One region of the Mesorhizobium sp. M1252 genome, then DNA from elsewhere that is predicted to be linked to it. Evidence: predicted binding sites of a transcription regulator. Region 1 holds the regulator's gene; each other region holds the start of a gene.
What was found. The regulator PhoB, encoded in region 1, activates phosphate uptake and scavenging genes when phosphate is short. The targets are predictions, from matches to a motif close to TGTCATNNANCTGTCAT.

Region 1 (7,838 bases):
GGCCACATGAAGAAATTCCTCGTTACGGCATCGGCCGTGGCGGTAGCGTTCGCCGCATCGTCCGGTGTCGCCGCTGCGCGTGACCAGATCCAGGTCGCCGGTTCGTCGACCGTGCTGCCTTACGCCAAGATCGTCGCCGAGCAGTTCGGCGAAACCTTCACCAACTTCAAGACCCCGGTGGTCGAGTCCGGCGGCAGCGGCGCCGGCATCAAGGAGTTCTGCAAGGGCGTCGGCGAAGACACGATCGACATCGCCAACTCCTCGCGCCCGATCAAGAAGGACGAGCTGAAGTCCTGCGCCGACGCCGGCGTCAAGGACGTCCAGGAAGTCCGCATCGGCTATGACGGCATCGTCTTTGCCTCCGACATCAAGGGTCCGGACTGGGCGCTGGTTCCCGCCGACATCTACAAGGCGCTCGCCGCCAAGCTGGTGGTCGACGGCAAGCTGGTCGACAACCCGAACACCAAGTGGAACCAGGTCAATCCGAAGCTGCCCGACTGGGATATCGCCGCCTATATCCCGGGTGAGAAGCACGGCACCCGTGAAGTGTTCGAGACCAAGCTGCTCGACGCCGGCTGCGACAAGGCCGCTTTGAAGGCTGCCGGCATCGCCGACGACAAGGAAATCGGCAAGACCTGCATCGCCATCCGCAAAGACGGCAAGGCTGTCGACATTGACGGCGACTACACCGAGACGCTGGCCCGCATCGACTCCAACAAGAGCGGCGTTGGCGTGTTCGGCCTCGCCTTCTACGAGAACAATGCCGACAAGCTGAAGGTCGCTACCGTGGAAGGCATCGTGCCTTCGACGCAGACCATCGCCGATGGCACGTACCCCGTGTCGCGGCCGTTGTTCTTCTACGTCAAGAAGGCGCATCTGGGCGTCGTTCCCGGCCTCAAGGAATATGTCGAGTTCTTCCTTGATGACCAGATGATCGGCCCGGAAAGCCCGCTCGCCCAGTACGGCCTGGTTTCCGCTCCCGACGCCGAACGTCAGGGCCAGCGCGACGCCTTCGCCGCTGGAAAGACAATGTAATCAACGGACGGATCAGGGCGCGGATGAACTCCGCGCCCTGACTTCGCCGCTTGCCGAAACGGCTGCGGCGATCTGAATTTTCCCTGGGGTGGGTTATGTCGTCCTTGCTCGTACTCGCCATAGTCATCGCCATAGGCGTGGTCGCTTTTGTGGTCGGCCGCCAGCGCGCCGCGGCGCAGGATACCGGCAAGGTCAAGCCGCATTCGCGCGCGCATTATCATGGCTGGTGGGCCTTTCTGCTCGCGGTCCTGCCTGCCGTCCTTTTGCTCGCCGTCTGGGATATCGGCTCTTCCTTCTATCTCGACCGGCATATCCATGCCGCTTTGCCCGAGCGCACCGCCGACACAAAGGTGGCCAGCGAAGCGCTCGACGCCAGCCTGGTGAAGAGCCTGGCCAAGGGCCTGCGCCGGCTCGATGGCGATACCGCACTTCCCGCTACTTTCGCCGAATTGCAGCCGCTGCTCGCCGCCAAGGGCGTGGCACTGGCCAGTGACACCCAGGACTATATGATCCCGATCGCGGTCGAGGCGAACCAGGTCCAGGACCGGCTCGGCCTGTTCAGCGCCGTGCTGACCTTCGCGCTGTCGGTCGCCGGCGCCTTCTATGCGCTGAGGCAGATCGCGCCGCGCGCCAGGGCGCGCAACAACGTCGAGAAGCTGATGCTGTGGGGGCTGCTTGCGGCCTCGACCATCGCCATCCTGACCACGGTCGGCATCGTGCTGTCGATGCTGTTCCAGACCATCACCTTCTTCGAGAGCGTGTCGCCGATGAGCTTCTTCTTCGGCACGGTGTGGGATCCGCGTTTCGCCGCCGCCGGTTCCGGCGGCAGCCGGGGTCAGTTCGGCCTGATCCCGCTTCTTGCCGGCACGCTCTACATCGCCGCCGTCGCCCTTCTGGTGGCAGTGCCGGTCGGGCTGATGTCGGCGGTCTACATGTCCGAATATGCCTCGCGCGGTGTGCGCTCGGTGGTCAAGCCGGCGTTGGAACTGCTGGCCGGCATTCCGACCATCGTCTACGGCATCTTCGCCGTTGTCACGCTCGGACCGTTCTTGCGCGACCTGTCGGCGGCACTCACCGGCGGCTCGCCCTTCATCCAGGGCCAGAGCATCTTCACCGCCGGTCTGGTGATGGGCGTCATGCTGATCCCGGTCGTGTCCTCTTTGTCCGACGACATCATCACCGCGGTGCCGCGCGCAATGCGTGACGGCTCGCTCGGCCTCGGTGCCACGCGCTCCGAGACGATCAAGCGGGTGATCCTGCCGGCGGCACTGCCCGGCATCGTCGGCGCCATCCTGTTGACGGCGTCGCGCGCCATCGGCGAGACGATGATCGTCGTGCTGGCGGCGGGCGTCGCCGCCAATCTGACGGCCAATCCGTTCGAGGCGATGACGACCATCACCGTCAAGATTGTCAACCAGCTGACCGGCGATCTCGAGTTCAACTCGCCGCAGACGCTGGTCGCCTTCGCGCTCGGCCTGACGCTGTTCGCGCTGACGCTGGTGATGAACATCGTCGCCCTCTACATCGTGCGCAAGTACCGGGAGCAGTACGAATGACCGACATCCCCCTGGACACGATGGCGGGTGCCGTCGCGCGTCCGCGCCGCGACATCGGGCTGAAGGCGCGCTATGCCGCCGAACGCCGGTTCCGCATCTATGGCGTGATTGCGATCTCGGTGGGCCTGGCGTTCCTGGCCATCATGCTGATCACCATCGTCTCGAAAGGCTACACCGCCTTCTGGCAGACGACGGTGACGCTGCCGGTCACCTTCGACGAGAAGGTGATCGATCCCTCCGGCAAGCGCGCCACCGACCCTACCGTGCTGATCAAGGCGAACTATCCCAAGCTCGCCGAAAACGCGCTGGTGGCCAAGCTCGGCATCGATCCGGCCAACAAGCCGATGATGCTGAAGCTCAAGGGCTTCCTGTCGGAAGGCGCCCGCGTCCAGCTGCGCGACATCGTCTCCGCCGATCCGTCGGTGATCGGCAGGACGCGTGACGTCGACATCCTGGCTGCCGCGAACCTCGACTCGGCCTTCAAGGGTCAGATCGACCTCGGCGTCGATGAAGCGCGCCGCAAGGTGTCCAACCAGCAGATCGACTGGATGAACAAGCTTAAAGCCGACGGCGTGATGGCCGAGCATTTCAACACCGGCCTGTTCACCTATGGCGCCTCCAGCCGGCCCGAAACGTCGGGCATGGGCGTGGCGATCATCGGCTCGTTCTACATGATGGTGATCGTGCTGTTGCTGGCGCTGCCGATCGGCGTCGCCGCCTCGATCTATCTCGAGGAATTCGCCAAGAAGAACCGCTTTACGGACCTGATCGAAGTCAACATCAACAATCTCGCGGCGGTGCCGTCGATCGTCTTCGGTCTGCTTGGCCTTGCCGTGTTCATCAACTTCCTCGGCATGCCGCGCTCGGCTTCCTTCGTCGGCGGCCTGGTGCTGACGCTGATGACGCTGCCGACCATCATCATCGCCACGCGCGCCGCCCTCGCCGCGGTGCCGCCGTCGATCCGCTCGGCGGCCCTAGGTCTCGGCGCCTCCAAGATGCAGATGGTGTTCCATCACATCCTGCCGCTTGCCGCCCCAGGCATCCTTACCGGCACCATCATCGGCCTGGCGCGTGCGCTCGGCGAGACAGCACCGCTGCTCTTGATCGGCATGGTCGCTTTCGTCGCCGATTATCCGACGACGCCTTTCGATCCGGCGACCGCGCTGCCGGTTCAGATCTATATGTGGGCAAACGAGGCTGAGCGCGCTTTTGTCGAGCGCATGTCCGGCGCCATCATCATCCTGCTCGTCTTCCTCATGGCCATGAACATCACCGCGATCGTGCTCCGGCGCCGGTTCGAGCGGCGCTGGTAGAAAAAAGGCAATTTGGTATGAACATCATGACCGAACAGTCCCTTGAGAATGCAGTGGGCGACAAAATGAACGCCAAGTCGAACGAAGTCATCAAGATGCGCGGCGACAAGGTCGGCGTGTTCTATGGCGAGAAGCAGGCGTTGTTCGACGTCAATCTCGACGTCCGCCAGAACCAGGTGACGGCGCTGATCGGCCCGTCCGGCTGCGGCAAGTCGACCTTCCTGCGCTGCCTCAACCGCATGAACGACACCATCGATTCGGCGCGGGTGACCGGCAAGATCACGCTCGATGAAGACGACATCTACGACAAGAACATCGATGTCGTCGAACTGCGCGCACGCGTCGGCATGGTGTTCCAGAAACCCAACCCGTTCCCGAAGTCCATCTACGAGAACGTCGCCTACGGCCCGCGCATCCATGGGCTGGCCAAGCGCAAGTCCGACATGGACCAGATCGTCGAGCAGAGCCTGAAGAAGGCTGCGATCTGGAACGAGGTCAAGGACCGCCTGCAGGAGCCCGGCACCGGCCTGTCCGGCGGCCAGCAGCAGCGCCTGTGCATCGCGCGCGCCATCGCCGTGTCGCCGGAGGTGATCCTGATGGACGAGCCCTGCTCGGCGCTCGATCCGATCGCCACCGCCCGTGTCGAGGAGCTGATCGACGAACTGCGCCAGAACTACACGATCGTCATCGTCACCCACTCGATGCAGCAGGCGGCGCGCGTGTCGCAGCGCACGGCGATGTTCCATCTCGGCTATCTCGTCGAGGAGGGCGCCACCGACAAGATGTTCACCAACCCCGACGACAAGCGCACCCAGGACTACATTACCGGCCGCTTCGGCTGAGCCGTCCGGCGGGTGAATTTTCAGGCACGAGGACCAAGATCATGGGTGAACATACCGTCGCCTCCTTCGATGAAGAGCTCGGGCAGATCAGCAAGCTGATCCGCGACATGGGCGATCTGGCAGGCTCGATGGTCAGCGGCTCGACCAGGGCGCTGCTCAATTCGGACAATGCGCTGGCACAGCGTGTCGTTTCCGACGACGCCATCATGGATGCGCGCCAGCGCGAACTGGACGACCGCGCCATCACGCTGATCGCCAAGCGCCAGCCGATGGCCAACGATCTGCGCGCCGTGGTCGGCTCGATCCGCATGGCCGGCGACCTCGAGCGCATCGGCGATCTCGCCAAGAACATCGCCAAACGCGTCGGCACCGTGGGCTTGAGCGTCACGCCGCGCGACCTCTCGCACTCCATCGATGCCATGGCGCAGCTGGTGCTGATCCAGGTGCAAGGCGTCGTCGAGGAATATGCCGCCACCGATGCGGCAGCTCTTGCAAAACTCAGGAATGACGACGAGCGCATCGACGTCAAATACACGTCCGTGTTTCGTGAGCTCTTGACCTACATGATGGAAGACCCTCGCAACATCACCGCCTGCACGCATCTCTTGTTCTGCGCCAAGAATCTTGAGCGCATCGGCGATCATGTCACCAACATCGCCGAAAATGCGTATTATGTGCTGACCGGCCAGCAATTGCCCGCCAATCGTCCGAAGCAGGACGAGACGGCGATGGCCACGCCGGCCTGATGAGGGTGAACTGCCTATGATCGCGCCACGCATCATGGTCGTGGAGGACGAGGAGCCGCTAGGCGTGCTCCTCCGCTACAACCTCGAATCCGAAGGCTATCAAGTCGAGGTGGTGACACGCGGCGACGAGGCCGAGATCCGCCTGCAGGAAAACGTGCCCGATCTCCTGGTGCTCGACTGGATGGTGCCCGCTGTTTCCGGCATCGAGCTCTGCCGGCGGCTTAGAGTGCGGCCCGAAACCGAGCGGCTGCCGATCATCATGCTGACCGCGCGCGGTGAGGAAAGCGATCGCGTGCGCGGCCTGTCCACCGGCGCCGACGACTATCTGGTCAAGCCATTCTCGACGCCGGAGTTCATGGCGCGCGTGAAGGCGCTGCTGCGCCGGGCCAAGCCGGAAGTGCTGTCCAGCGTGCTCAAGGTCGGCGACATCGTGCTCGACCGCGAGTCGCACCGTGTCTACCGCAAGAAGAGCGAGATCAGGCTCGGACCGACCGAGTTCCGGCTGCTCGAATTCATGATGCGCCATCCCGGCCGCGTGTTCTCGCGCAGCCAACTGCTCGACAATGTCTGGGGCGAGACGATCTATATAGACGAGCGAACCGTCGACGTGCATGTCGGGCGGCTGCGCAAGGCCGTCAACAACGGCCGCATGCCGGATGTCATCCGTACCATTCGCGGCGCCGGCTACGCGATCAGGGAAGACTAGGATCCTGCGCGTCGCGCCGTTGCCGGCCATTCACGCGACATGCTTGCCGGATTTGGGCTGAATACCCGGCGCAAAAATCTCCTGGTCGACGAAGCCGAGCGCGCGCGTGGCACAGCCTTCGCGGATCAGCGGCAGCTCGTTGGGCTCGGTGTCGAAGGAGATCGACTTCGAGTGCTGGCCGCCGGCGGTCTGGGCGATCGCTTCGCGCAATGCCGGTTCGATCAGGTCGAACGCGGCGGCGCTGACGCCGACCATGGCGACGGGGGCCGGGTCGATCAGCGCAAACAGGCTGCCGAGGCCGAAGCCGAGCGCCTCACCGGCCCTGCGATAGGCTTCGCGCTCCGGTCCGTCCGTCTCTCGCGCACGAGCGGCCAGCGCCCGCATATCAGCGTCGCCGATATCGACCGGCTCGGCATCCTCGCCCATCATTTTGGCGCTGCGCCAGATGGCGTAGTTTCCGGCATAGGCTTCCACGCAGCCGCGCCGCCCGCAGCGGCAGAGCGCGCCGCCCGGACGGTGGATCATGTGGCCGAACTCGCCGCCCGAGGAATGGGTGCCGGTGAACAGTTCGCCTTTCAGCACCAGCCCCATGCCGATGCCGTGCGACAAGAGGATCGCGATGAAATTGTCGCGGTAGCGCTCGGGCTGGCGCCATTGCAGGGCCACCGCCATCATATTGCAGTCGTTCTCCATGGTGGCAGGAATGCCGAATTCCGCTTCCAACATGTCGGCGAAGGCAATGTCGGTCAGTGGCGTGATTGGCGACCACAGCATGGCCCGCGCCTGCGAATCGGTGATGCCCTGGATGCCCATGGCAATGCGGGCGATGCTCTGGACATCGAGGTCCGGGTCCGCGAGACGCCGCCCGACGATTGCTACGCATTCGCCGATCAGCTCGTCGCGCGGCATGGTCAGCGTGTCGAGCCGGCGCTGTTCTTCCGCGACCACCTGGCCGGCATAGTCGATGACGGTGACGGAGAGGAAGTTCAGCGACAGCACCACGGTCATGACCGCCGCCGCTTCCGGGTTGAGGCCAAGGCCGACCTGCGGCCGGCCGCGTTTCAGCGAGCCGGTCTCGCCAGGCTTGCCTTCAATCAGGATGCCTTCTTGAATTAGATCAGACGAGATTGCCGATATCGTCGAATGGCTGAGGCCGGTGGTCGCCGCAATCTCGGTCCGCGACGGCTGGCCGGCCCGGCGCACGGCCGAAATCACCATCGCCCGGTTGCGACGGCGCAGATCGTCGTGGCGGATCCCAACCGACATTTGTTTTCCTCCCGGCCTCCTCGCGCCTCATGATAGTGAAGGCGTTCGACGGCACCAGCCAAATATTGGCAGACGCCGGCAGCCCTGTCATTGTTTATTGCGGAGCTCGAAAAAATTCGGCAACGCCATCAGAATCCATCAGAATCGATGTTGACAGTGCCTTATCATTGAACCAGTATTTTTTCGAGGCTCGAAAAAATGGAGCCTCTGTGTGCCGGCCCTCGGGCCAGTTTTGTCGCGCCGCGCGCGGCGCAGGGAGGGTTTATCATGAACAGATTTGCAGCCGCCATGCTGGCGGGCGCCGCCATGTCGCTGACGCTGGTCTCGGTCGCGCAGGCGAAGGACAAGGTCATCGGCGTCTCCTGGTCGAACTT
Region 2 (7,838 bases), on a different contig from region 1:
CCGGAGCCGATATCGAGCACGGTCTGGCCGGCCTTCAGCCTGAGCTTGGCGGCGATATGGCGTTTCTTGGCCATCTGCGCCTCGTCGAGCGTCATGTCCGGCTGTTCGAAATAGGCGCAGGAATACTGCATGTCGTCGTCGAGGAAGAGCCGGTAGAGGTCACCCGACAAATCATAGTGGCGCTGCACGTTGCGGCGCGCCCGTGATGCGGTGTTGATCTGCTGCAGGCGGCGAAAGGCGTGGCGCAGACCCTCGATGGCCTTCGACCAGGTGGCGTCGATACCGCCGCTGCCCATGTTCTGGAAGGCGATGCGCATCATACCCAGTACGCCGCCCTCGATGATGTCGAGTTCGCCGTCCATATAGGCTTCCGGCACGGCCAGCATCGGATCGAAGGTAATGGCGCGCTCGGCATGCGCGGTCTTGATGTGCATATGCACCGGCTCGCCGCTGCCGTCGCCGAAAACCACTGTCGAGCCCTTCGGGCCGGTGACTTTCAGATTGCCCGTACGCACCAGGCGGTCGAGAACGCGTTTCAACAGAATATTCATCACCAAATGTCCCCTCACGGTCAGACTGGCGGACCAATTCTGCAACAATATATAGGGGTTCGAAAAGTTCCATTTGGCACAAAAATGCCCGGGCGAGAGGCCCGGGCATTGGTCCATTAAGGCTGGATGACGAGGAAGTGATTGGAGCGCTGCTCCCTCGCTTCCCGATCAGGCCCAGTGCGGGATCAGGCGTTGTCTTCTTCGCCGCCTTCGAACTCGGTGTTCGGGTCGAAGAAGTTCTCCGGCCGTGCGTTGTCGTTGATGTCATCGCCATAGATGGCTTCGGCGGTGGTCAGCGTCTCGCCCTTGGCCTGGCGCTCGGCTTCGTCGGCCGTGCGGGCGATGTTGAGGCTGATGGTGACCTCGACTTCCGGATGCAGCGCAATCGCCACATTGGTGACGCCGATGGTCTTGATCGGCTGGTTGAGCTGGATCTGGTTGCGGTTGACCGAGAACCCTTCGGCGGTCAGCAGGTCGGCGATGTCGCGGGTCGACACCGAACCGTAGAGCTGGCCTGTCTCGCCGGCCGAACGCACGGCGATGAAGCTCTTGCCGTCGAGCTTTTCGGCAACCTGGCTGGCTTCCGACTTGCGCTCGAGGTTGCGCGCTTCGAGCTGCGCGCGCTGCCCTTCGAACTTCTTCTTGTTGGCTTCGTTGGCGCGCAGCGCCTTGCCCTGCGGCAAGAGGAAGTTGCGGGCAAAGCCGTCCTTGACCTTGACGGTATCGCCCATCTGGCCGAGGCGGGAAACGCGTTCGAGAAGAATCACTTGCATGGTTTTGTTCCTTCGTCTGGGCACCGACCGCGGGATCGGCGCCGAATTGAATGGAACAGGTCAGGAAGCTCTGAGCGCCTTGGCGCCGGTGTCGCTGTCCTGCCTGTCGCGGCAGTTAGAGGCTTTTCACCTCAACTCGGGATTTCAATGCATGTCGCCAAGAGTGGTCCCGGTTTTGGGACAACGACATGCATCATCAAATTACCCCTGCGGCGCCCGTCGCCGTGGGAGAAGGAAGCGGGCGGCGAACCGCCCGCCCGAAAGTCTTAGCGAACCACGTAGGGCAGCAGGCCGAGGAAGCGGGCGCGCTTGATCGCCTTGGCGAGTTCGCGCTGCTTCTTCTGGCTGACGGCGGTGATGCGCGACGGCACGATCTTGCCGCGCTCGGAAATGTAGCGCTGCAGAAGACGCACGTCCTTGTAGTCGATCTTGGGCGCGTTGGCGCCGGAGAACGGGCAGGTCTTGCGGCGGCGATGGAACGGGCGCCGGGTCGGGATCTGATTGATGTCGACCATTATTCTGCACCTCCTTCAACGCCTTCGCGCGGACGGCGCGGACCACGATCACCACCGGCGTCACCAAATGAGCGCGGCGGACGATCGCCACGGTCGCCGCGATCACGGTCGCCGAACGAGCGCGGACCACGATCACCACGGTCGCGGTCGCCGAAGCCGCCGCGTTCCGAGCGCTCTTCGCGCTTCTGCATCATGGCCGACGGGCCTTCCTCATGCGCCTCGACCTTGACGGTCAGGAAACGCAGCACGTCCTCGGACAGGCCCATCTGGCGCTCCATCTCGTTGAGCGCTGCCGGCGGGCAGTTGAGGTCCATAAGCGTGTAGTAAGCCTTCCGGTTCTTGTTGACCCGGTAGGTGAGGGACTTCAGTCCCCAGTTCTCGACCCGGCCGACGGACCCGCCATTTGCGGAGATGACGCCCTTGTACTGTTCGACAAGCGCATCGACCTGCTGCTGCGAGAGGTCCTGCCGGGCAAGGAACACATGTTCGTATAGAGCCATAGTGGTTCAGTGCCTTTCTTCGTTTCTCTCCCGGATCCTCGCGGCAAAAGCCTCTGCAACTTCTCTGACCCGCTGGTCCCGAGGGGGCGAGGAAGAAAGGAGCATTTCGAGACGGTCGAGAGCGGAGACACGGGAGGCGGAAGCGCTTCTGGCTTCACACGAAGGTTTTGGATAAAACCTCCGGCCCTCCGTTCAGCCCCCAGCAAGGACCGGCAGATTGCGGGCGTCTATATAGCAATTTGGCTGGAAGGCAAGGGTAACGCATGCTCCGGACAGCGTCCTGGCGTCGCAGGGTTGGAAAGACCAGGCATCAACTCGTATGCGGGGTACGACCGTTGATCGTTTCGGGGAAGAAGTCCGGAGCCGCCTTACGCTTGCCGAACATCATATCGTATTGCAGCAGGCGGAAATCGTTGATCGCCGGATCGATGTCCTTCTGCCGCGCCCAGTCCGCCGTGGCCTCACCTGACGGTGTCAAAAGCAGATTGCGATCCACGACGCGATAGCGTTCGCGCAGCGCGCCTAAGAAGCCGGTATAGTAGGGGTGCGTGATCCCGGCCGTGGTAAGGATATGGTAGGGCAGGAAGGCCGGGCTCACGGCGCCCATATCCTGCGCCGGACCGGTGCGGTTAGACCAGATGACCAGCGGCGTCTGATGATGCTCCAGTGCCGCCTCCGGCGTCGGTTCCTTGCGCGGCGCGACATTGTCTTTCAGGTAACCGGTTTCGACATAGACGGGGCCGAGCGGCGGCAGATGGTCGCCGAAGAAGGCGATGACCGTCGGCCGCTCGCGCTTCTTCGCCCATTCGATCAATCGTTCGAGGCCACGGTCGGCATCGGCGGAGCCTTCGGCGTAGCTGAGCAGCGATTCCCGCGCCCATGTGCTGATCGGCGCCGCGACCTTGTGGGTCGGATTGTAATAGCGGTACGGCTCGTAGGGACCGTGGTTCTGCAGGCTGACGGCGAAGAAGAACACCGGCCGCTCGCTGGCGTCGGCCTCTGCGATGATCTCGTCGGTCATCGAGGCATCGGAAGCCAGCGGCCCGCGCTTTTCCAGTGGCGGCAGCGTCTCTTCCGAGCGGAAATCGTTGAAGCCGAAATCGGCATAGACGGCGCCCCTGTTCCAGAACCAGTTGGTGCCCGGATGGATGGCGCGCGCCCGGTATCCCTCGCTTTTCAGGAAGGTCGCCAGCGACGGCGTCGGCGTGCGCACATATTGCTGATAGGGGATCGAGCCCGCCGGCAGGAAGGCATTGGAAAAGCCGGTCAGCGCCTCGAATTCGATGTTGGCGGTCATGCCGCCGAATTCCGGCGAGAACATATAGCCGGAACGCAGCGCCCGCACATTGGGGATCGGGTCAGGCGTGATTGTGACGCCGGGCAGCTTGGTCGGATCCCAGAAAGATTCGCTCATCACCACGATGATGTCGGGTTTCTCATCCGGTACCGAGGCCGCCACATCAGGCCTGTCGATCGCGTCGATCGCCTTGTCGGAATAGCCCGCCGGCGCCGAGACATGCGCCATCGGCACGTTGAGCGCGAAGGCCAGCGCAAACCCGTTGGAGGCGTAGTTCTCCTTCTGGTCCCACATGATCGGGATGATCTGCAGCCGGTCGCGGGTCCACGAGAAGGTGGCGTAGTCCATGATCGAGACGAAGAAGGCGAGCAGCGGCACTGCCAGCGTCAGCCGCGCCAGCCGCCCTTTGCGGCTGAGGATCGGAACCTTGCGGCGCCACAACCGCCAGCCATAGATCAGCAGCGACAGGCCGGCGACGATGCCGACCGCCATGGCGAGCGCCGTCCAGGGCCGCTCGCGCACCAGGAGCGGCATCAGTGCCATGATCTGGCGCGAATAAAGAAAATCGGTTGGGTAGAGCGGATCGCCGAGATAATGCGACTTCTGATGCCCGACAAAGGCCAGCGCCAGCGTCAGCGGCGCCACGATCATCAGGCTCTGGTGACTGCGGCCAAGCACGGCGTCCAGTCCCATCAGCACCAATGCAAAGACAATGATGGTGGTCCAGCCCGGCTTGAATGGCTGCAGGAAGAAGTCGACTGTGCCGAAGAAGTCGCCGCGCACGATCCATTCGATGGCGAACACCAGGATGGCGGAGGCAAGCAGCGTGACCAGACCGTAGCGGATGACCGGCCATCTGCGCCCCGGCAGGTAGCCGGTGGACGGATCGTCTTCCAAGAACTGTGGCGCTGGTACGGCCGCGCCCTTCCTGATCCTAGCCACGTCTCTTCCCCCGGCCCAAGCAACGCGCATTTCCACTCGCGCCACCGTTCTGTCATAGAACTGTCATGCAAAAGCTAGCGCCTGTGGCGAAAATAAGAAGAGCCAGCAAACGATTCGTGAGCGGTTTTCATCAGGTGTGATCGGCAAAAAGCCTTTGGGAACAGGGACTCGAGGTCAGCTCCGGTTCAAGCGAGAGCCGAAATGCCGCCTCCGGGCTTGACTTGGCGGTCCGCCTTGCGTCACAGGCAGGAAAAATCAGCCGCTGGAGAGCGCCCAAATGGCCGTCGCATTCACCTTTCCGGGACAGGGCAGCCAGGCTGTCGGCATGGGGAAGGACCTCGCCGACGCCTTCCCCGAGGCACGCAGGGTGTTCGAGGAAGTCGATGATGCGCTGGGCGAAAAGCTGTCGAAACTGATCTGGGAAGGCCCGGAAGAGGCGCTGACCCTGACTGCCAATGCCCAGCCGGCGCTGATGGCGGTCTCGCTGGCGGCGATCCGCTCGCTGGAAGCGCGCGGCTTTTCGCTGAAGGACAAGGTTGCCTACGTTGCCGGTCATTCGCTCGGCGAATATTCCGCCCTTGCCGCGGCCGGTTTCGTTTCGATCGCCGATGCCGCCCGGCTGCTGCGCATCCGCGGCAACGCCATGCAGGCGGCGGTGCCGGCCGGCGAGGGCGCCATGGCGGCGATCATCGGACTGGAACAGCCCGACGTCGAAGCCGCTTGCACCGAGGCCGCAACGGGATCCGGCAAAGTCTGCCAGATCGCCAACGACAATGGCGGCGGCCAGCTGGTGATCTCCGGCGCCAGGGCGGCGGTGGAACTCGCCGCGAAACTGTGCACCGAAAAGGGCGCGAAGCGGGCGCTGATGCTGCAGGTCTCGGCCCCCTTCCATTCGGCGCTGATGGCGCCGGCGGCCGATGTCATGCGCGAGGCGCTGGCCGGCGTGACCAAGAATGCACCGGTGGTGCCCGTCGTCTCCAACGTCACTGTAGTCCCGACCAGCGACCCCGACGAGATCGCGCGCCGCCTGGTCGAGCAGATCACCGGCCGCGTGCGCTGGCGCGAAACGGTGGAGTGGTTCGGCGCCAATGGCGTCGCCACGCTCTTTGAGATCGGCGCCGGCAAGGTGCTTTCCGGCCTGGCGCGGCGGATCAACCGCGACATCGCCACGTCAGCCGTCGGAACGCCGGCCGATGTCGAGGCGGCGCTGGCCGCGCTTGCATAATCCACTGGCGATTCAACCCCTCCCGTGGGAAGGGTGTTCTCTTAAGATCAGGAGACGAAAATGTTCGAACTGACCGGCCGCAAGGCGCTCGTCACCGGCGCATCCGGCGGCATTGGCGAGGCGATTGCCCGGGTGCTGCATGCGCAAGGCGCCATTGTCGGCCTGCACGGCACCCGCATCGAGAAACTGGAGACCCTGGCCGGCGAACTCGGCGACCGGGTAAAGCTGTTCCCGGCCAATCTTGCCGACCGTGACGAGGTCAAGGCGCTTGGTCAGAAGGCCGAAGCCGAACTCGAAGGCGTCGACATACTGGTCAACAATGCCGGCATCACCAAGGACGGCCTGTTCGTGCGCATGGCGGACGCGGATTGGGACAGCGTGCTGGAGGTGAACCTCACCGCCGTGTTCCGGCTGACCCGCGAGCTGACCCATCCGATGATGCGCCGCCGCCATGGCCGCATCATCAACATCACCTCGGTGGTCGGCGTCACCGGCAATCCTGGCCAGACCAATTATTGCGCCTCCAAGGCCGGCATGATCGGCTTTTCCAAGTCGCTGGCGCAGGAGATCGCCACCCGCAACATCACCGTCAACTGCGTCGCCCCGGGCTTTATCGAATCGGCCATGACCGACAAGCTCAACGACAAGCAGAAAGACGCGATAATGGCCGCGATCCCGACGCGCCGCATGGGCACGAGTGTTGAAGTGGGGTCGGCCGTCGCCTATCTCGCCTCCAACGAGGCAGCCTACGTCACCGGCCAGACCATCCATGTCAACGGCGGCATGGCCATGATCTGACGGGATACTGCCGGGTGATAAGAAGACATGGCCGGCTTGTGAAAAGAGACCATTTCGCCTTGGACCTCAGCCATTTTTCGTGTAATGCGGCCCGCAACCCGGCGGTTCGGGCAAAAACCGGTCCGGCATCGTTGCGTTTCCGGCAGGACCATCTTTCAGCTTGATTAGCGGCATTCTGCCCGCTAACGAAGACAGACAAACAAAAGACGAGGATGCCCCAAATGAGTGACACCGCAGAGCGCGTCAAGAAGATCGTCATCGAACATCTTGGCGTCGATGCCGACAAGGTGACGGAGCAGGCGAGCTTCATCGATGATCTGGGCGCGGACAGCCTCGACACGGTCGAACTCGTCATGGCCTTCGAAGAAGAGTTCGGCGTCGAGATCCCGGACGATGCGGCCGAGACCATCCTGACCGTCGGCGATGCCGTGAAGTACATCGACAAGGCTTCGGCCTGACACTATCCGCAGTCATCACCGGGGAGGACCTGCGATGAGGCGTGTCGTCGTCACGGGCCTTGGCCTGGTTTCGCCGTTCGGCATGGGCTTCGAGCACAGCTGGAAGGAACTTCTGACCGGCCGCAGCGCCGCCAAGCGCGTCACCGAGTTCGAAGTGGAAGATCTTGCCTGCAAGATAGCCCACGTCATTCCGCGCGGTGACGGCACCAACGGCACGCTCAATCCCGAAGCCGTGCTCGAGCCCAAGGAACTGCGCAAGATCGGCGACTTCATCCTTTACGGGATTGCGGCCGCCGACGAAGCGCTGAAGGATTCCGGCTGGGAGCCCAGCACCGAAGCCGAGCGCTGCGCCACCGGCGTCATGATCGGCTCCGGCATTGGCGGCCTCGAGGGCATCGCCGAGAACGCTATCATCCTGAAAGAGCGCGGACCGCGCCGTATCAGTCCATTCTTCATTCCCGGCAACATTATCAACCTGGTATCTGGCCAGGTATCGATCCGGCATGGGCTGAAAGGCCCCAACCACGCCGTCGTCACCGCCTGCTCGACCGGCGCGCACGCCATTGGCGATGCCGCCCGGCTGATCATCTTCGGCGATGCCGACGTGATGCTGGCCGGCGGCGCGGAATCGCCGGTGACCAGACTATCGCTTGCCGGCTTCGCTGCTTGCCGGGCACTGTCCACCGACCGCAACGACACGCCTGAGAAGGCCTCGCGTCCCTATGACCGCGACCGTGACGGCTTCGTCATGGGCGAGGGCGCCGGGGTCGTCGTGCTGG
Region 3 (7,838 bases), on a different contig from region 1:
CTGCTGGCCGAGAATGTCGCATGGCTCGATGTCGCCCGCATATTGAGCGGCCTTGGCATCGGCGTCGGCGCGGGAACCGGCACGGCCTGGCTTGCCGAATTGATCGAAGGCAAGGACAAATCGCGCGCGGCAATCATCGCCACCAGCACCAACTTCGTTGGCCTTGGCCTCGGCGCGCTGGCATCGGGCCTGCTCGCCGAATATGCACCCTGGCCGTTGAGACTAACGTTTGCGGTCTATCTTGCCTTGCTGGTGGTGGTGACGCTGCTGATCTGGCGTACCCGCGAAACCGTGTCCCGGCCGGGCAGGCTGACCGACGTTTCGTTGCGGCCACGGCTATCGGTGCCGAGCGATATCCGCGCTGCCTTCGTGGCGCCGGCGGTCACCGGTTTCGGCGCCATGGCGCTGGTCGGCTTCTATGCAGCCCTGGCGCCGAGCATCCTGGCGCAGCAACTGCATGTGGCCAACCATGCCGAGGCCGGCGCGCTGTTCTTTGAACTGTCGATCGTTGCGGCCGCGACCATTCTGGCCACGACCCGACTGTCCAGCCGCGCCGGCACGCTGGCCGCGCTGGCGCTGATGATCCCGGCCGTAGGGCTGATGGTTGCTGCTCAGTTTTTCGCGTCGATGTCCCTGATGGTTGCCGCCACCGCTGTGTGCGGCGTGGCGGCGGCGCTCGGCTATCGCGGCGGCCTGCAGGTGGTGAACCAGATCGCACCTGCCGAGCGTCGCGCCGAATTGGTGTCGGCGTTCTTCATCTGCTGCTTCTGCGGCAATGCGCTGCCGGTGATCGGCATTGGGCTGCTGTCGAGTTGGGCCACTCCGACGACGGCAAGCCTGGCCTTCGCCGGCATGATCACGCTGTTCTCTGTCGTAGCGCTGGGGTTCGGCGTCAAATACGCGCGCTGAGCCTCACCCGTTTGGCGTCTCGGGCGCCATGTTTGCCCGTCCGCGCGGGATGCCGAGGCCGGTGTCGGGCGGCTCGCCGGCGGCCGGCCGGTCCTCGATCATGTGCATGGTGCGCCAGCGGCCGAAGCGATAATAGGCGGCGGCCAGCACCAGCGAGGTGATCGATCCCGCCGGAAAACTCCACCACAGCGCTTCCTCGCCGATGTAGCTCCTGAAGAAGTAGGCAAAGCCGGTACGCACGACCAGCACGGAAATCACCAGAATGATCAGCGGCGGCATCACGGCACCGGTGGCGCGCACGGTGGCGAACAGCACGATGGTGACGCCGAACAGGATGAACGACCAGGACGCCACCTTGTTGATGTGGGCTGCAATGTCGATTGCGGTGCTGTCGCGGCTAAGGAACAGGCCGAGCACCGGCCTGTCGAAGAGGAACAGCAGCGCCACCAGGGCGCCGGTGAGCACCAGGTTGAAGCCGACGCCGGACGCCGCGATGCGACCGATGCGGTCCCAGCGCCCGGCGCCGACATTCTGGGCCGCCATCGACGAGACTGCGGCTCCGATCGCCAGTGCAGGCATCTGGATATAGGTCCACAGCTGCGCCGCGATGCCGTAGGCGGCGGCGACCTGCGAGCCGTAGGAGTTGACGATGCCCATGACGGTCAGCGCCGCCGCCGAAATGACGATCATCTGCAGGCCCATCGGCACGCCCTTGAAGACGACGATCCTGAGCAGCGCCGGATCCGGCCGCAGCAGAGCGAGGTTGGCGCCGGCGAGCCGCAGCGGATGCTTTCTGGCATAAAGCACGACGAGGATGGCGATCACGCTCACTGTCTGGCCGATCAGCGTCGAGGTGGCGGAGCCGGCGATGCCGAGTTCGGGGAAGGGGCCGATGCCGCGAATGAGCAGCGGATTGAGGATGATGTCGAGCACGACGGCGAGCGCCATGAAGAAGAATGGCGTGCGCGAATCACCCGCACCGCGCAGCACCGTCATGACGAAGGACAGAAGATTCATCATCGGCACGGCGACGAAGATGATACGCAGATAGGAGCGCGCCAGCGGCAGCGCATCGGGCGGGGTGCCCAGTGTGTTGAGGATGGCGTCGACCCAGATCCAGCCGCAGACGGCGAAGATAGCCGAGACGAGGAAGAAGAAGCTGGCGCTGGTGCCGACGATGCGCCGCGCCTCGGGCAGGTCGCGGGCGCCGACCGATTGCGCCACCAGGATGGTCGCGGCCATGCCGATGCCGAATACGGTGCCAAGAATCAGGAACAGAACCAGATTGGCGTTGGAGGTGGCGGTCAGCGCCGATTCACCGAGGAAGCGGCCGACCCAGACAGCGTTGATCGAACCGTTGAGCGACTGCAGCACATTGGAGCCGAGCACCGGCAGAGCGAACAAAAGCAGCGTGCGCGGAATCGGGCCGCTGGTCAGGTCGCCGGTGCGCCGGCGCGGTGGTATTTTTTCGTCCATGGGCTGTTCGGCGAAGGTTCATCTCAAAGTCCGCCCGGCAATGATCGCCGATTTAACGGACAAGGTCGATGCGGCATTGGAACATGCCACCTGGCGGCTTCAAGCTAATCAGTTCTCAAAACATTCGGAATGGGATATGGGTCGTCGCCGCGTGGGGTCGCATATCCTGTTGGATATGATGAATAGGCTGGGGGGATCATGTCCGACAATCCGCTTTTTTCCGAGCGCCTGAACCGGCGCGCGTTTCTTGGAATATCCGCTTTGGGTGCCGCTTCCATGGCGCTTTCAGCCTGCACCACGACCGACGTCGTGGTGCCGCCAACGCCCGCTCCGGCGCCCGAACCGGCTCTGGGCGATGCCGCCACCATGTATTCGGCGCGCGTCGATGAGGGCTTTTCATTGCCGGCAATCCCCGTCGCCAAGCTCGATCCGAAATTCGTGCGCCAGATCGTGGACGATCCGACCGGCGAAAAACCCGGCACGATCGTCGTCGATACATCCGAGCATTTTCTCTATCTGGTGCGCGACGGCGGCAAGGCAATGCGCTATGGCGTCAGCCTCGGCAAGGCCGGGTTTGGCTGGACCGGCAGCGCCGTGATCCAGGCGCGCAAGAAATGGCCGGTGTGGACGCCGCCGCCCGAAATGATCCAGCGCCGGCCGGAACTGGCGAAATACAAGGACGGCATGCCGCCCGGACCGCAGAGCCCGCTCGGTGCGCGCGCGCTCTATCTGTTCCGCGACGGCAAGGACACGATGTACCGGCTGCACGGCACGCCGGAATGGGATTCCATCGGCAAGAACGCGTCGTCAGGCTGCGTGCGCTTCATGAACCAGGACATCATCGACCTCTACAGCCGGGTCAACGGCGTAGCCCAGGTCTATGTGCGCCCGAACCTGTCGGCCGCGGGCAAGATCATGGCTGTGTCGAGCCGGACCGCCGAGCCGATCGATGCCGGCGTGCCAAGGGATGCGGAGATTTTGAAATAGGTGCCGTCACGGCATCGCTGATTGCCGACAAACGGTAGAGGTGGACGCGCCGGGCGCGTCCGCTTTTTTGTATACGACTACTTCTTGGCGAGGCCCGGAAGCGTGACCTGATAGACCAGGAACATGGTGTCGACATCGGCGCCGTCTTCGGCCTTGTAGGGCGCGCCGACCTGAAAACCGTCCTGGGTGAGAAAGTCGTTATCGTTGCCGACGAACAGGAAATAGTCGTCGGGCAGCGCCGGATCGAGCACGCTGACCACCGACATTGCTTCCCACTTCTCCGACAGATTGTTCTTGTCGTTGGGCTTGCCGTCATGCAGGCCGAAACGGCCGAGTTCCTTGTTGTCGTTGATGTCGATGAACGGCGTCAGCTTGGCCGGGGTCACCGAGGGGTCGAGCACGCCCTTGGGCGCCAGCGGCTTGTCGGCGGCATCGAAGGCGCCGCCGGCAATGTCGGTGGCGCCAGAGACGTCGACGACGAAAATCTGGCGCAGCAGCGAAGTATCGCCCTTCACCCCCTGGCCGTTTCCGCTGTCGCGCGCCAGCATCAGGAAGGTCTTGTCGGACAGCGCCGCGATCTCGCTCTGCGCGGCGACCTTGGTCTTGTCCTTGGCGTCCTTGAACACCGGCAGCGGCACGGCATATTCATGCACCAGCTTGAGATGGGCCGGGTCGGAGGCGTCATAGACCAGCGCGCGGGTGTTTTGGCGCGTCGCGGGCGAATCGCCGCCATCCTGGCGGGGCGCCGATTGCAGCACGGCGATCAGCGACTTGCCGTCCGGCGTCAGCGCCATGCCTTCGAGACCCTGGTTGTTCTGGCGGCCGGTTTCGGGATCCTTCGGATCGGGTTCGGCTGCACCGGGGCCTGGATTGTCGGAGGCGAAGTTCGGCGCGCCCTTGCGCATCGGCACCAAAGCGGCCGGCGGCTGCGTTGCCGACAACAGATGGCCGTCGGCCGAGAAGCGGTAGATGTTGGGGCCGTATTCGTCAGAGATGAACATGGTGCCGTCGGGCAGCCGCGCGATCGCCTCATTGTCGAGCGCCAGCTTGCCATTGGCCTCGGGCAGGATCGGCAGGTCGCCATTGGCCGCGCGCACGCCGTTGAGCGGATCGAGGCCGGTGGCGTCAGCGCCCTTGTCGTCGGTGAGGAGCAGGGAATCGGCAAGCGTCGCCTTGACGCCTGTCTGTTCCTGGCCGGAGGTGGGCGTGGCGCCTAGTGCTACCGGCGTGAACTCGATGCGAATAGTGTTGAGGCGCGGCCGGTAATCGGTGGTGCCGACGACATTGTAGCCACGGTCCGGCAGCAACCAGAGCGAGCCCTTGTAGCCGTCCGCGCCACGGGTCCAGCTTGCGGCGTCGATCGACATGCCGGAGCCGGAGCCGAAGGTCTCGCCGAACTTGTCCTTCTGATCGGCCGGGATGCGGCCGACGCCGACCAGGCCCTTGTTGACGAAGCCACCAACGGTGGCTGTGCTGTCGGCAAGGGCAGGGGTCAGGGCGGTAAACAGCGCCAATGCGGCGCCGAGCGACACGGTTCGGTGCGAGATTTTCATGGAGATCCTCTTTGTGACAAGCCTTGAGCGGCGCAAAGGGGCCACCGCATCGCATCGACGATGTCGCCCTCTCGCAAAGCGGTCTAGGACGCGAACATGATACTTGCGTGACAGAGCGGGCCTCTCCCTTCTCCCTTGTGGGAGAAGGGAGAGACGCACTATCAATCGCTGTCGCGCGCGATCAGCTCCAGCGGCCAGACTTCGCGGATGATGCGCGGACCTTCCGGGCCGGCAAAGGCGGGAAGCGAGGCCAGCAACATTTCGGCCAGCCGCCGGCCCATCGGCTCCAGCGACGGACGGAAGGCGGTCAGCGCCGGCGAGAAATAACGGCAGAGCGGCGTGTCGACGATGACGATCACCGCGATGTCGTGGCCGGGCCTGATGCCCATCTCGGCCAGTGCTTTGCAGCCGCCGAGCGCCATTGCGTCATTGTTGAAGATGATGGCTGTGGGCCGGTCCTTGGAGAGCATCACGCGCGGCGTCACCTGGTAGCCTCCGGCCTCGTTGATGAAGCCGTCGGCGATCAGGCCGGGGTCGACTTCGATACCATGCCGCTTCAGCGCCTTGCGGTAGCCGTCGAGGAACAGGTAGCCGAAGTTGAGATCAAGCGAAGGGCGGATGGCGGCAATGCGGCGGTGGCCGCGCGCGACCAGCCGGTCGACGGCTTCATCACCCGCCCTCTCGAAATCGATATCGAGCGAAGGATAGGTGTCGTCGCCGGATTGACTTCGGCCAAGCGTGGCGAAGGGAAAGCCGGCCTTGCTGAGATAGTTGATCCGATCGTCTTCCCGCCGTGTGTTGGCCAACACGACCGCGTCGGCCCGGCGCGTCTCAACCACGCGGCGCAGCCTGTCCTGCTGATATTGACCGGGCTCACCCATGACGACCATCAAATCCAGGCCATACTCGGCAAGCCGGCCTTGCAGACCGATCAGGAACGGGATGAAGAACGGTTCGCCATATTGCTGGTCGCCCGGATGCGGCTGCAGCATGAAGGCGATCGAATGGGTGGTGCCTTGCCGCAGGCTGCGGCCGGACTGGTTGGGCGAATAGTTCAATTGCTTGGCGGCGGCGAGCACGCGCTGGCGGGTGTCGGCATTGACGTCGGCGCGGCCGTTCAACGCCCGCGACACGGTGCCGATCGAAATGTTCAGGTGACGCGCGAGGTCATGGATGCTGGACGCCAAGGACAGTTCTCCCCCTGTCTTGGCTAGCACCGGCTGCCGCCCAGGCCAAGGCTTCGGGATGATTCTCGCTGGCAGCCGATTGACATTCTACGCCATCGGGTGTGTTCTCGTAAACGTTTACGGAAAAGCGTTTACGGTGATGCCGGAAATGCCGTGACATTCGGTCTGGAGGGACCGGACGGGAGGAATGCCGGATGATGAATGCCGTCCTCGTCGGCTGTGGTGCGATGAGCAAGGCCTGGCTCGATGCCGCGAGGCAGATCGGCGGGTTGGCCATTGTCGGACTTGTCGATCTCGACGCCGAACGGGCGCGGGCGAGGGCACGCGAATACGGGCTCGATCGCGCCGTCATCGGCACCAGCCTCGATCAGGTTCTCGACCAGACCAGGCCCGACGCGGTGTTCGATGTCGTGGTTCCAGCCGCCCGGCGTGATGTCGCCTTTGCCGCCTTTGCCCATAATTGCCATCTGCTGACGGAAAAGCCGCTGGCCGATACTCCAGAAAATGCGCGCGCCATCGTCGATGCGGCACGTGACGCGGGGCGTATCCATGCGGTCGTGCAGAACCGCCGCTACGTCGCCAATGTCCGGCGCATCAGGCGCTTTCTCGACTCCGGCGCCATCGGCAAGCCAACCAGCATCCATGCCGATTTCTTCGTCGCGCCGCATTTCGGCGGCTTTCGCGAGGAGATGGCCCATGTGCTCTTGCTCGACATGGCGATCCACACATTCGACGCCGCCCGCTACATGGTCGCAGGCGATCCCGCCGGTGTCTTTTGCCAGGAATGGGAGCCGGCCAATTCCTGGTACCGGCAGGGATCGTCGGCCAGCGCTATCTTCGATCTTGGCGCCGGCAAGCGCTTCACCTATGCCGGTTCCTGGTGCGCGGCGGGCTTTCGCACCAGCTGGGAGAGCACATGGCGCATCGTCGCCGAGCACGGCAGCCTGGTCTGGGATGGCGAGGACGGGCTGAAGGCCGAGGTTGTGTTGTCGGTCCGCGACGGCCTGTTCGACCTGACCCAACCCATCACAGTGCCGCCGCTCGATCCCGCCGACCGCATCGGCGGTCATCTCGGCATCATCAAGGATTTCATCCACGCCATCGAGACCGGCAGCGAGCCGGAAACCCGTGGCAGCGACAACATCAAAAGCCTGGCCATGGTTTTTGGCGCCATCGAAAGCGCCGAGACCGGACGGCGCGTCGCAATCACACAGGAAGCATCATGATGCCAAACCCGCTTCTCGACATCCGGATCGGCACCATGGTGCGGGCCAATCTCGAAGACCCGGCCGCCTACATCAAAGAGATTCTGCCGCTCGGCTTCGAGAGCATCCAGCCCTTCTTCTGGCAGACGCTGGGCGGCAAGGATTTGGCGCGGCTCGCCGGCGAGATCCGCGAGGCGATCGGCGATGCCGATGTCGCCGTGTCGTCGATCGGCGTGTTCGGCAATCCGCTGGAGGATGGCGAGGTCGATCGCGGCGTGCTCGCGGCATGGGAAACCGTCATCGACAATGCGCATCTGTTCGGCGCCTCGACGGTCAGCGGCTTCACCGGCCGCCTTCGCGGCAAGAAGCTGACCGACAGCCTGCCGCGCTTCCGTGAGGTCTGGGGACCACTGGCCAAACGCGCCGCCGACAAGGGCGTGCGCATTGCCTTCGAAAATTGCGCCATGGACGGCAACTGGGCCGCCGGTGACTGGAACATCGCCCACAATCCGGACGCCTGG
Region 4 (7,838 bases), on a different contig from region 1:
GCGGACAGCGATGCCGGCTTGCGTCTCGGTGCCCTTGACGTCGCCGACAAGCTTGCAGCAGCCTTCGCTCGCCTTCTTCAGCCAGTCCATCAGCACGAACTTGTCGGAGATGACGGCGTCGAGACGGCCGTTCTGCAGGTCGGTGATCGCCTCTTCCTGGGTGGGGTAGAGTTTCGCCTCGGCGCCGGCCTTGCCATAGGCGTCCTGCGCATAGTCGGCCTGGGTGGTCGAGGCCTGCGCGCCCACCGTCTTGCCGGCAAGGGCTGCCGGTTCGGTGGAAGTGAGGTCGCTGTCCTTGGGCGCCACCAGCGCCAGCGGCGTCGTGTAGTATTTGTTGGTGAAGGCGACCTGTTTCTTGCGCTCCTCGGTGATGCTCATCGAGGCGATGATGGCGTCGAACTTTTTCGCCTGCAGCGCCGGGATGATGCCGTCCCAGTCCTGGGTGACGATCTCGCACTCGACCTTCATCTGCGCACACAGCGCATTGGCAATGTCGATGTCGAAGCCCTCGATCTTGCCGTCCGCGGTGATGGTGTTGAAGGGCGGATAAGCGCCCTCGGTGCCGATCTTCAATTTCTCCTGCGCCTCAGCCAGCGAGCCGGCCGATATCACCAGCATGGCAGCGCCCGCTGCCGATATGATCCATCTTGAAATCTGCATTTTGGTTCCCCTTGCGCGCCGTTCTCTTGCCGGCCACCGAAAGGCAGCCAAGCATGGTGAGGCAGCGCAGGCAAGTATTTTGCCTGACGGTGATCGAAGGTTCAGCCGGCGGGGCGGAAATGCTTGGAGAGCTTGAGGCCTTGCGCCTGGTAATTCGAGCCGAGATCGGTGCCGTAAAGCGCCTGCGGCCGCTTCAGCATGTGTTCGTAGACCAGCCGGCCGACGATCTGGCCGTGGTCGAGGATGAACGGCACTTCGTGGCTGCGCACTTCGAGCACCGCCCGGCTGCCGGTGCCGCCTGAGGCCGAATGGCCGAAGCCCGGATCGAAGAAGCCGGCATAGTGAACACGGAATTCGCCAACCAGCGGATCGAAGGGCGTCATCTCGGCGGCGTAGAGCGGCGGCACGTGCACGGCTTCGCGGCTGACCAGGATGTAGAACTCGTCCGGGTCGAGCACCAGTTCGCCGGCGCCGCTCTTATAGAGCGGCTCCCAGAAATCGACGGCATCCTGGGCGGCGCGCTTGTCGACATCGACCAAGCCGGTGTGATGCTTGCCGCGATAGCCGACCAGGCCGTTCTGGTCGCCGTCAAGATCGATCGACAGCGCAATGCCGCCGCCGGAAATGTTGGGCGGCTCGGTCGCCACCAGCATCTCGGCGCGGTGCAATTCGTTCAGTTCTGCCTCCGACAACAGCGCGTTGCCGGTGCGAAAGCGGATCTGCGACAGTCGCGATCCGGCGCGTACGACGATCGGGAAGGTGCGTGGACTGACTTCGAGATAAAGCGGCCCGTGATAGCCGGGGGCGATCTTGTCGAACTCATGGCCGCGATCGGTCATCACCCGGGTGAAGATGTCGAGCCGGCCGGTCGAGCTCTTCGGGTTGGCCGAGGCCGACACGTTTGCGGGCAGCGCCAGGCTTTCGAGCAGCGGCACGATGTAGACGCAGCCGGTTTCCAGCACCGCGCCCTCGGCGAGACTGAACTCATGCAATTTCAGCCGGTGAAGCTTGTCGGCCACCAGATGATCGGGACCCGGCAGGAAGGAGGCGCGCACGCGAAAAGCCTTGTCGCCGAGCCTGAGATCGAGGCTCGCCGGCTGCACCTGGTCGACATCGAGCGCGCGCGGCGACTTCAGCGCGCCGGACTGAAACAGCACGGAAATGTCCTGATCGGGAAGAATGCCTGTCTGCCGCAAAAGGCTGGCTCCGCTCCAAGGTCGGTCTCTTTGTGGCAGGTTCTTGCCGCAAAACCGCTGGATATTATTGCGGAACCTGCCTGGTACAAACCTCTTAATGAAGCCGGCAATTGACGCAAGCGCAGGTGAGGTCTAAAGGGTCGTTATCCCGTGGTGATTTGGCCGGTCGGCTTGCAGCCACGTTAAACAAGTCGCTAAAGGACCGTCGGGCCGCAAGGCCATATGGACCGGTTGCGACTTTCGCGGCCGGTTTTTTTGTGTCTGGAACAAAAGCGATGAGCACCAAGAAGCGTAACTGGAAACCTCAGACCGCACTCGTGCACGGGGGAACGCTGCGTTCCCAGTTCGGCGAGACGTCCGAAGCGATGTACCTCACCCAAGGCTATGTCTACGAGACGGCGCAGGCTGCCGAGGCCCGTTTCAAGGGCGAGGAGCCGGGCTTCATCTATTCGCGCTATGCCAACCCTACCGTCGACATGTTCGAAAAGCGCATGTGCGCGCTGGAGGGTGCCGAAGATGCGCGCGCCACGGCGTCCGGCATGGCGGCGGTGACGGCAGCGCTCCTGTGCAGCGCCAAGGCCGGCGACCATATCGTTGCGGCGCGCGCGCTGTTCGGCTCCTGCCGCTGGGTGGTGGAGACGCTGGCGCCGAAATACGGCATCGAGGCAACGCTGGTCGACGGCACCGACATCGCCAACTGGGAAAAGGCGGTGCGGCCGAACACGAAACTGTTCTTCTTGGAAAGCCCGACCAATCCGACGCTGGAAGTGGTCGACATCGCAGCGGTGGCGGCGCTCGCCACCTCGATCGGCGCCAGGCTGATCGTCGACAATGTCTTTGCCACGCCCTTGCAGCAGAAGCCCTTGCAGCTCGGCGCCCATATCGTCGTCTACTCCGCGACCAAGCACATTGACGGCCAGGGACGCTGTCTCGGCGGCATCATCCTGTCGGACAAGAAATGGATCGACGAGAATTTGCACGACTATTTCCGCCACACCGGCCCGAGCCTGTCGCCGTTCAACGCCTGGACGCTGCTCAAGGGCCTGGAGACGCTGCCGGTTCGGGTGCGCCAGCAGACGGAAAGCGCGGCCAAGATCGCGGATTTCCTGGCAGGACGGCCGGAAATCGCCCGCGTCATCTATCCCGGCCGCGCCGACCACCCGCAGGCCGACATCGTCAAGAAGCAGATGACGGGCGGATCGACGCTGATCTGCCTCGACGTCAAGGGCGGCAAGCAGGCGGCCTTCGCCTTGCAGAACGCGCTCGACATCGTGCTGATCTCCAACAATCTCGGCGACGCCAAGAGCCTGATCACCCATCCGGCGACCACCACGCACAAGAACCTCAGCGACGAAGCTCGCGCCGAGCTTGGCATCGGGCCGGGAACGCTCAGGCTGTCGGTCGGTCTTGAGGATACGGACGATCTGCTGGAGGACGTTGCGCAGGCGCTGAAGGCAGCCGGATAGGCCGCGAGGCGTCACGCTCCCGACGAAACCTCTTCCAGTTCGGCCGTCTTGGTGCCGATGGTCATGGTGTTGCCGCGCCAGTCGACGGCGCCGCTCAGCCAGCCGCGCGCCCAGATGGCGGGAAGCATCATGTCGCGGACCATCATCGCCGGGACCATGCGCAGCGACAGATGCCAGCCCTTGGCCGCGGCCAGCGCGCATTCGGGAATGTAGGCCGCCGTCAGCACGGCCATCACCGTGGCCGGCAGGCTGATGCCGGCACTTGCGGCCGCCACCAGCGCCAACGCCAACGGCACGGCGACGCCGGTCAGGATCTCGGGTGCGAAAAACAGTGGGAAGGTGACGCGGCGCAACCGCGCCCAGCGCGCCTGGCGCGACCAGATGTCGGCAAGTCGGCGCTGCCCCAGTGGTTGCTCGAAAGGCGAGGCAACGAGATTGACGTGCAGGCCCAGTCCGTTGACCAGCTTGGTTGCAGCAGCATCCTCGGCGATCTCGGCGGCCAGCGCGCGGATACCGCCATTGGTATCGAGCATCGGCTTGTTCCACAGCATGCTCTTGCCCTGGGCAAAGCCGAGACCGAGCGCCTCGCCGGCATATTGCCAGCGCGCCTGCAGCGTGTTGAGGAACGCGCATTCGACCTCGGCCCAAAAGCCATCCGGCCGAGAGCCGATCGGCGTCGAGCAGATAAGCCCGGTATTGGTCCGCCAGGCCGCCATCAGGTGCTGGACGTAATCCCTTGGCATCAGCACGTTGGAATCCGCCAGAATAACCCAATGATAGCGCGCCGCTTCCCAGCCCTTGACGCAGTTGTTGAGCTTCGGGTTGCTGCTGACGCGGTCGTCGCCGATCAGCAGCCGGGCCGGCACGTTGGGAAACAGGACGATCGCCCTGTTTATCAGTTTGACGACGGGATCGTCGGCGTGAGCGACGCAGAAGATCAGTTCGTAGCGCGGCCAGTCGAGCGAGAAGGCTCGCTGCAGCGTCTCTTGTGTGAACGGCTCCACGCCGCGCGACGGCACGACGATCGAGACCGGTGGCTGCTCGCCGGACGGCGGAGGGATAAGGCGACGCGCTTGCAGTTTCGACGAAGCAAGCAGGATGCTGGCGAGATTGGAAAGAAGCAAAGCGGAGGAAGCGAAGGCGGCTGTGAGAGCTGGTTCCATCGAGATCTGGTCACTCCGGAAAGGCCGCTCGCGGCTGCTTTGTCAGTCGACAGATGGGCCTTGAGTCGCCGGCAAGGTTTGCGCACACCAACATTGTCATGTGTCACTTAAATGACATTGTTTGTCGGCACTGCGCTTTGAGGCTGGCAGGACATGCCGCTCTGCGCGTATCAAACCGCATGGCGCGACAAATGTTCCCTGCTGCGCAACCGGAGCAGCCCATGTACCGCGCCGTCACGCGCAACATCGAAGTGCAGGTCAGACCGTTCTACCTGGAGGACCGCTCGGACCCGGCGGAGAACCGTTATGTCTGGGGCTACCAGGTGACGATCGACAACCAGTCGGACGATTTCGTGCAGCTTATGGCGCGTTACTGGCACATCACCGACGGCAGCGGCCGGGTCGAGGAAGTGCGCGGCGCCGGCGTGGTCGGCGACCAGCCTGAGCTCAATCCCGGCGACAGCTATCAATACACGTCAGGCTGCCCGCTCTCGACGCCCTCCGGCTTCATGGTCGGCCACTACACCATGCGCAACAAAAAGGGCGAGACGTTCGACGTCGCTATTCCCGCGTTTTCGCTGGATCTGCCGGGGACCCGACGGACGGTGAATTAGGGGTTTTCTCCCCGTCACTATACGGGGAGAAATGCCCGGCAGGGCAATGAGGGGCAGCGCCAGAGTCATGAGGTTATCTTCCACGCACATGACCTAGGCTATGCGCGGCCATTCACCAAAGTTCGCGCTGCCCTCATCCGCCCTTCGGGCACCTTCTCCCCGTGAACGGGGAGAAGGAAGAGATGCTACTGAGTTGCAAACTCCGCCGGGTCGAAGTCGTACTGCTTCGAGCAGAACTCGCAGGCGACGTGGATGCCGCCATCTTCGGTGCTGTCCTTGATCTCCTGCGCGGAAAACCCCTCGAGGATGCCGCGTATCTTGTCCCTTGAGCAGGAACATTGGTCGGCGACCGGCACGCCGCCGAAGACGCGCACGCCATGTTCGTGGAACAGCCTGTAGAGCAGCCGCTCGGCGCCGATGGTCGGGTCGATCAGCTCGGTCGGCTCGATGGTGCCGAGCAGCGCCACCAGCTCGCGCCACGAATTGTCGGCCGGCTCCTGCGTCACGTCACGCGGATCGCCGTCGCCGCCCGAAATGTCGGGCACGCGCATGCGCTCGGGTGACTGCGGCAGGAACTGCGCCAGGATGCCGCCGGCGCGCCACTGCTCACGAGCGCCGCCGGGACCTGGCGTCAGAAGCTTGGCCACCGACAGCCTGAGGTCGGTCGGGATCTGCTCCGACTGGCGGAAATAGGTGCGCGCGGCGTCCTCCAGCGTCTCGCCGTCGAGCTGGACGATGCCCTGATAGCGCTGCGTGTGCGCGCCCTGGTCGATGGTCAGCGCCAAAACGCCGCTGCCCAGCAGCGTCTGCTGCGAGGTCTGGCCTGCGGCCACCAGGGCCTCCAGCCGGTCGGCGTCGAAACGCGCATAGGCGCGCAATGCCGAAGGCGTGGAGAAATCCGCGACCAGCATGTCGACCGGGCCGTCGGTGCGGGTCTGCAGGATGAACTTGCCTTCGAATTTGAGCGAGGTGCCGAGCAGCACCGTCAGCACACAGGCTTCCGCGAGCAGGCGGGCGACCGGCTCGGGATAGTCGTGACGGTTGAGGATGGCGTCGAGCATCGGCCCGAGTTGCACGGTGCGGCCGCGCACGTCGAGCGGGCCGACCTCGAAGGGTACGACATGATCGTCGCCGGCATAGCCGAACTCGCCGAGTTTGGGGTGATGTTCAGTCACTTGATGCGTTTCCAACATGACAAAGCTCCAGGGCGCGGCCATGCGGCCCGGAGGGGTGCATGCGTCCAAACGCGCTTGATTTGCGTGATGGGGCGCAAATAGGCATCGCGCCGCCCCGGATCAAGCGCTTGGAGATCAAGCGCCTGGAGATCAAGCGCCCAGACACCAGGCCAAAACCGCCTTCTGGGCGTGGAGCCGGTTCTCGGCTTCGTCGAAGACAACCGAATGCGGACCGTCGATGACCTCGTCGGTGACTTCCTCGCCGCGATGCGCCGGCAGGCAGTGCATGAACAGGGCGTCGGGCTTGGCCCTGGCCATCAGCGCCGCATTGACCTGATAGGGCGAGAAGACATTGTGGCCGCGGGCGCGGTGTTCCTGGCCCATCGACACCCAGCAGTCGGTGACGATGCAGTCGGCTTGGTCGACGGCTTCCTCGGGCGAGCGGGTGAAGTGCAGCTTGCCGCCATTGCTCTTCGACCAGTCGATATGCTTTTGCGCCGGCTCGCTGCCTTCCGGCACTGCGACGTTCAGGTTGAAGCGGAACCGCGCCGAAGCTTCGAGCAGCGAATGCAGCACGTTGTTGCCGTCGCCGGTCCAGGCGATGGTCTTGCCGGCAACCGGACCGCGATGCTCCTCGAAGGTCATGATGTCGGCCATCAGCTGACAGGGATGGGTGTCGTCGGTCAGCCCGTTGATGACCGGAATCGTGGCATTCTCGGTCAGCTCGAGCAGCCGCTCATGCGACGTGGTGCGGATCATGATGGCGTCGACATAGCGCGACAGCACCTTGGCGGTGTCGGCAATGGTCTCGGAACGGCCGAGCTGCATTTCGGTGCCGGTCAGCATGATGGTCTCGCCGCCGAGCTGTCGCATGCCGACGTCGAAGGACACGCGCGTGCGCGTCGACGGCTTGTCGAAGATCATGGCCAGCACCTTGCCTTCGAGCGGTTTGGTCCGTTCGCCGGCCTTGAGGCGCGCCTTGCGCACCACCGCATCGTCCAGCATCAGGCGCAGATCGCCTTCGGAAACGGCGGAAAGATCGGTGAAATGGCGAAGGCTCATCGGGAATGGTTCTCGGGATTACTTCGCGGCGGCCGCGGCGATGGCGTCGGTCAGGCCCTTGGCGCCGGCGCGGATGCGATCGAGCGCTTCGCCGATCTCGGCGTCGGTGACGGTCAGCGGCGGCAGCAGACGAATGACGTTGTCGCCGGCCGGCACCGCCAGCAGATGCTGGTCGCGCAGCGCCATGTTGACCTTGGTGTTGGGCATGGCGCATTTCAGGCCAAGCATCAGGCCGCTGCCCCTGATGCCTTCGATGACATCGGGAAATTCGTCGGCGACCGCCGCCAGGCCCTGCTTCATCAGCAATGCCTTGCGCTGGACGTCTTCGAGGAAGCCGTCTTCCAGCACGACGTCGAGCACAGCGTTGCCGACCGCCATGGCCAGCGGATTGCCGCCGAAAGTGGTGCCATGCACGCCTGCCGTCATGCCGACGACAGCGTCGTCGGTGGCGAGGCACGCGCCCATCGGGAAGCCGCCGCCAATGCCCTTGGCAATCGCCATG

Region 2: the regulator PhoB is predicted to act here: its motif matches at 4,629-4,645, upstream of NKH22_RS26430 (LTA synthase family protein).
Region 3: the regulator PhoB is predicted to act here: its motif matches at 5,022-5,038, upstream of NKH22_RS07270 (esterase-like activity of phytase family protein).
Region 4: the regulator PhoB is predicted to act here: its motif matches at 4,586-4,602, upstream of NKH22_RS03825 (ceramide glucosyltransferase).

Annotation. Positions count from the first base shown of each region.
Region 1 covers NZ_JAMYLX010000010.1:190,574-198,411, reverse strand. The annotation lists gene NKH22_RS21135 (substrate-binding domain-containing protein) at 7-1,035, shown strand; gene pstC (phosphate ABC transporter permease subunit PstC) at 1,131-2,591, shown strand; gene pstA (phosphate ABC transporter permease PstA) at 2,588-3,904, shown strand; gene pstB (phosphate ABC transporter ATP-binding protein PstB) at 3,922-4,746, shown strand; gene phoU (phosphate signaling complex protein PhoU) at 4,788-5,492, shown strand; gene phoB (phosphate regulon transcriptional regulator PhoB) at 5,509-6,198, shown strand; gene NKH22_RS21105 (ROK family protein) at 6,229-7,464, opposite strand; gene xylF (D-xylose ABC transporter substrate-binding protein) at 7,732-7,838, shown strand, end outside.
Region 2 covers NZ_JAMYLX010000017.1:52,316-60,153, reverse strand. The annotation lists gene NKH22_RS26450 (cyclopropane fatty acid synthase) at 1-551, opposite strand, end outside; gene rplI (50S ribosomal protein L9) at 737-1,324, opposite strand; gene rpsR (30S ribosomal protein S18) at 1,591-1,839, opposite strand; gene rpsF (30S ribosomal protein S6) at 1,839-2,339, opposite strand; gene NKH22_RS26430 (LTA synthase family protein) at 2,650-4,608, opposite strand; gene fabD (ACP S-malonyltransferase) at 4,856-5,803, shown strand; gene fabG (3-oxoacyl-[acyl-carrier-protein] reductase) at 5,864-6,601, shown strand; gene NKH22_RS26415 (acyl carrier protein) at 6,823-7,059, shown strand; gene fabF (beta-ketoacyl-ACP synthase II) at 7,094-7,838, shown strand, end outside.
Region 3 covers NZ_JAMYLX010000003.1:151,341-159,178, reverse strand. The annotation lists gene NKH22_RS07285 (MFS transporter) at 1-909, shown strand, start outside; gene NKH22_RS07280 (MATE family efflux transporter) at 913-2,385, opposite strand; gene NKH22_RS07275 (L,D-transpeptidase) at 2,584-3,372, shown strand; gene NKH22_RS07270 (esterase-like activity of phytase family protein) at 3,450-4,925, opposite strand; gene NKH22_RS07265 (LacI family DNA-binding transcriptional regulator) at 5,087-6,112, opposite strand; gene NKH22_RS07260 (Gfo/Idh/MocA family protein) at 6,307-7,338, shown strand; gene NKH22_RS07255 (sugar phosphate isomerase/epimerase family protein) at 7,338-7,838, shown strand, end outside.
Region 4 covers NZ_JAMYLX010000002.1:45,396-53,233, forward strand. The annotation lists gene NKH22_RS03810 (ABC transporter substrate-binding protein) at 1-660, opposite strand, end outside; gene NKH22_RS03815 (2'-deoxycytidine 5'-triphosphate deaminase) at 762-1,856, opposite strand; SAM riboswitch at 1,997-2,074, shown strand; gene NKH22_RS03820 (O-succinylhomoserine sulfhydrylase) at 2,132-3,322, shown strand; gene NKH22_RS03825 (ceramide glucosyltransferase) at 3,334-4,485, opposite strand; gene apaG (Co2+/Mg2+ efflux facilitator ApaG/CorD) at 4,707-5,099, shown strand; gene NKH22_RS03835 (Hsp33 family molecular chaperone) at 5,285-6,316, opposite strand; gene argF (ornithine carbamoyltransferase) at 6,425-7,336, opposite strand; gene NKH22_RS03845 (aspartate aminotransferase family protein) at 7,355-7,838, opposite strand, start outside.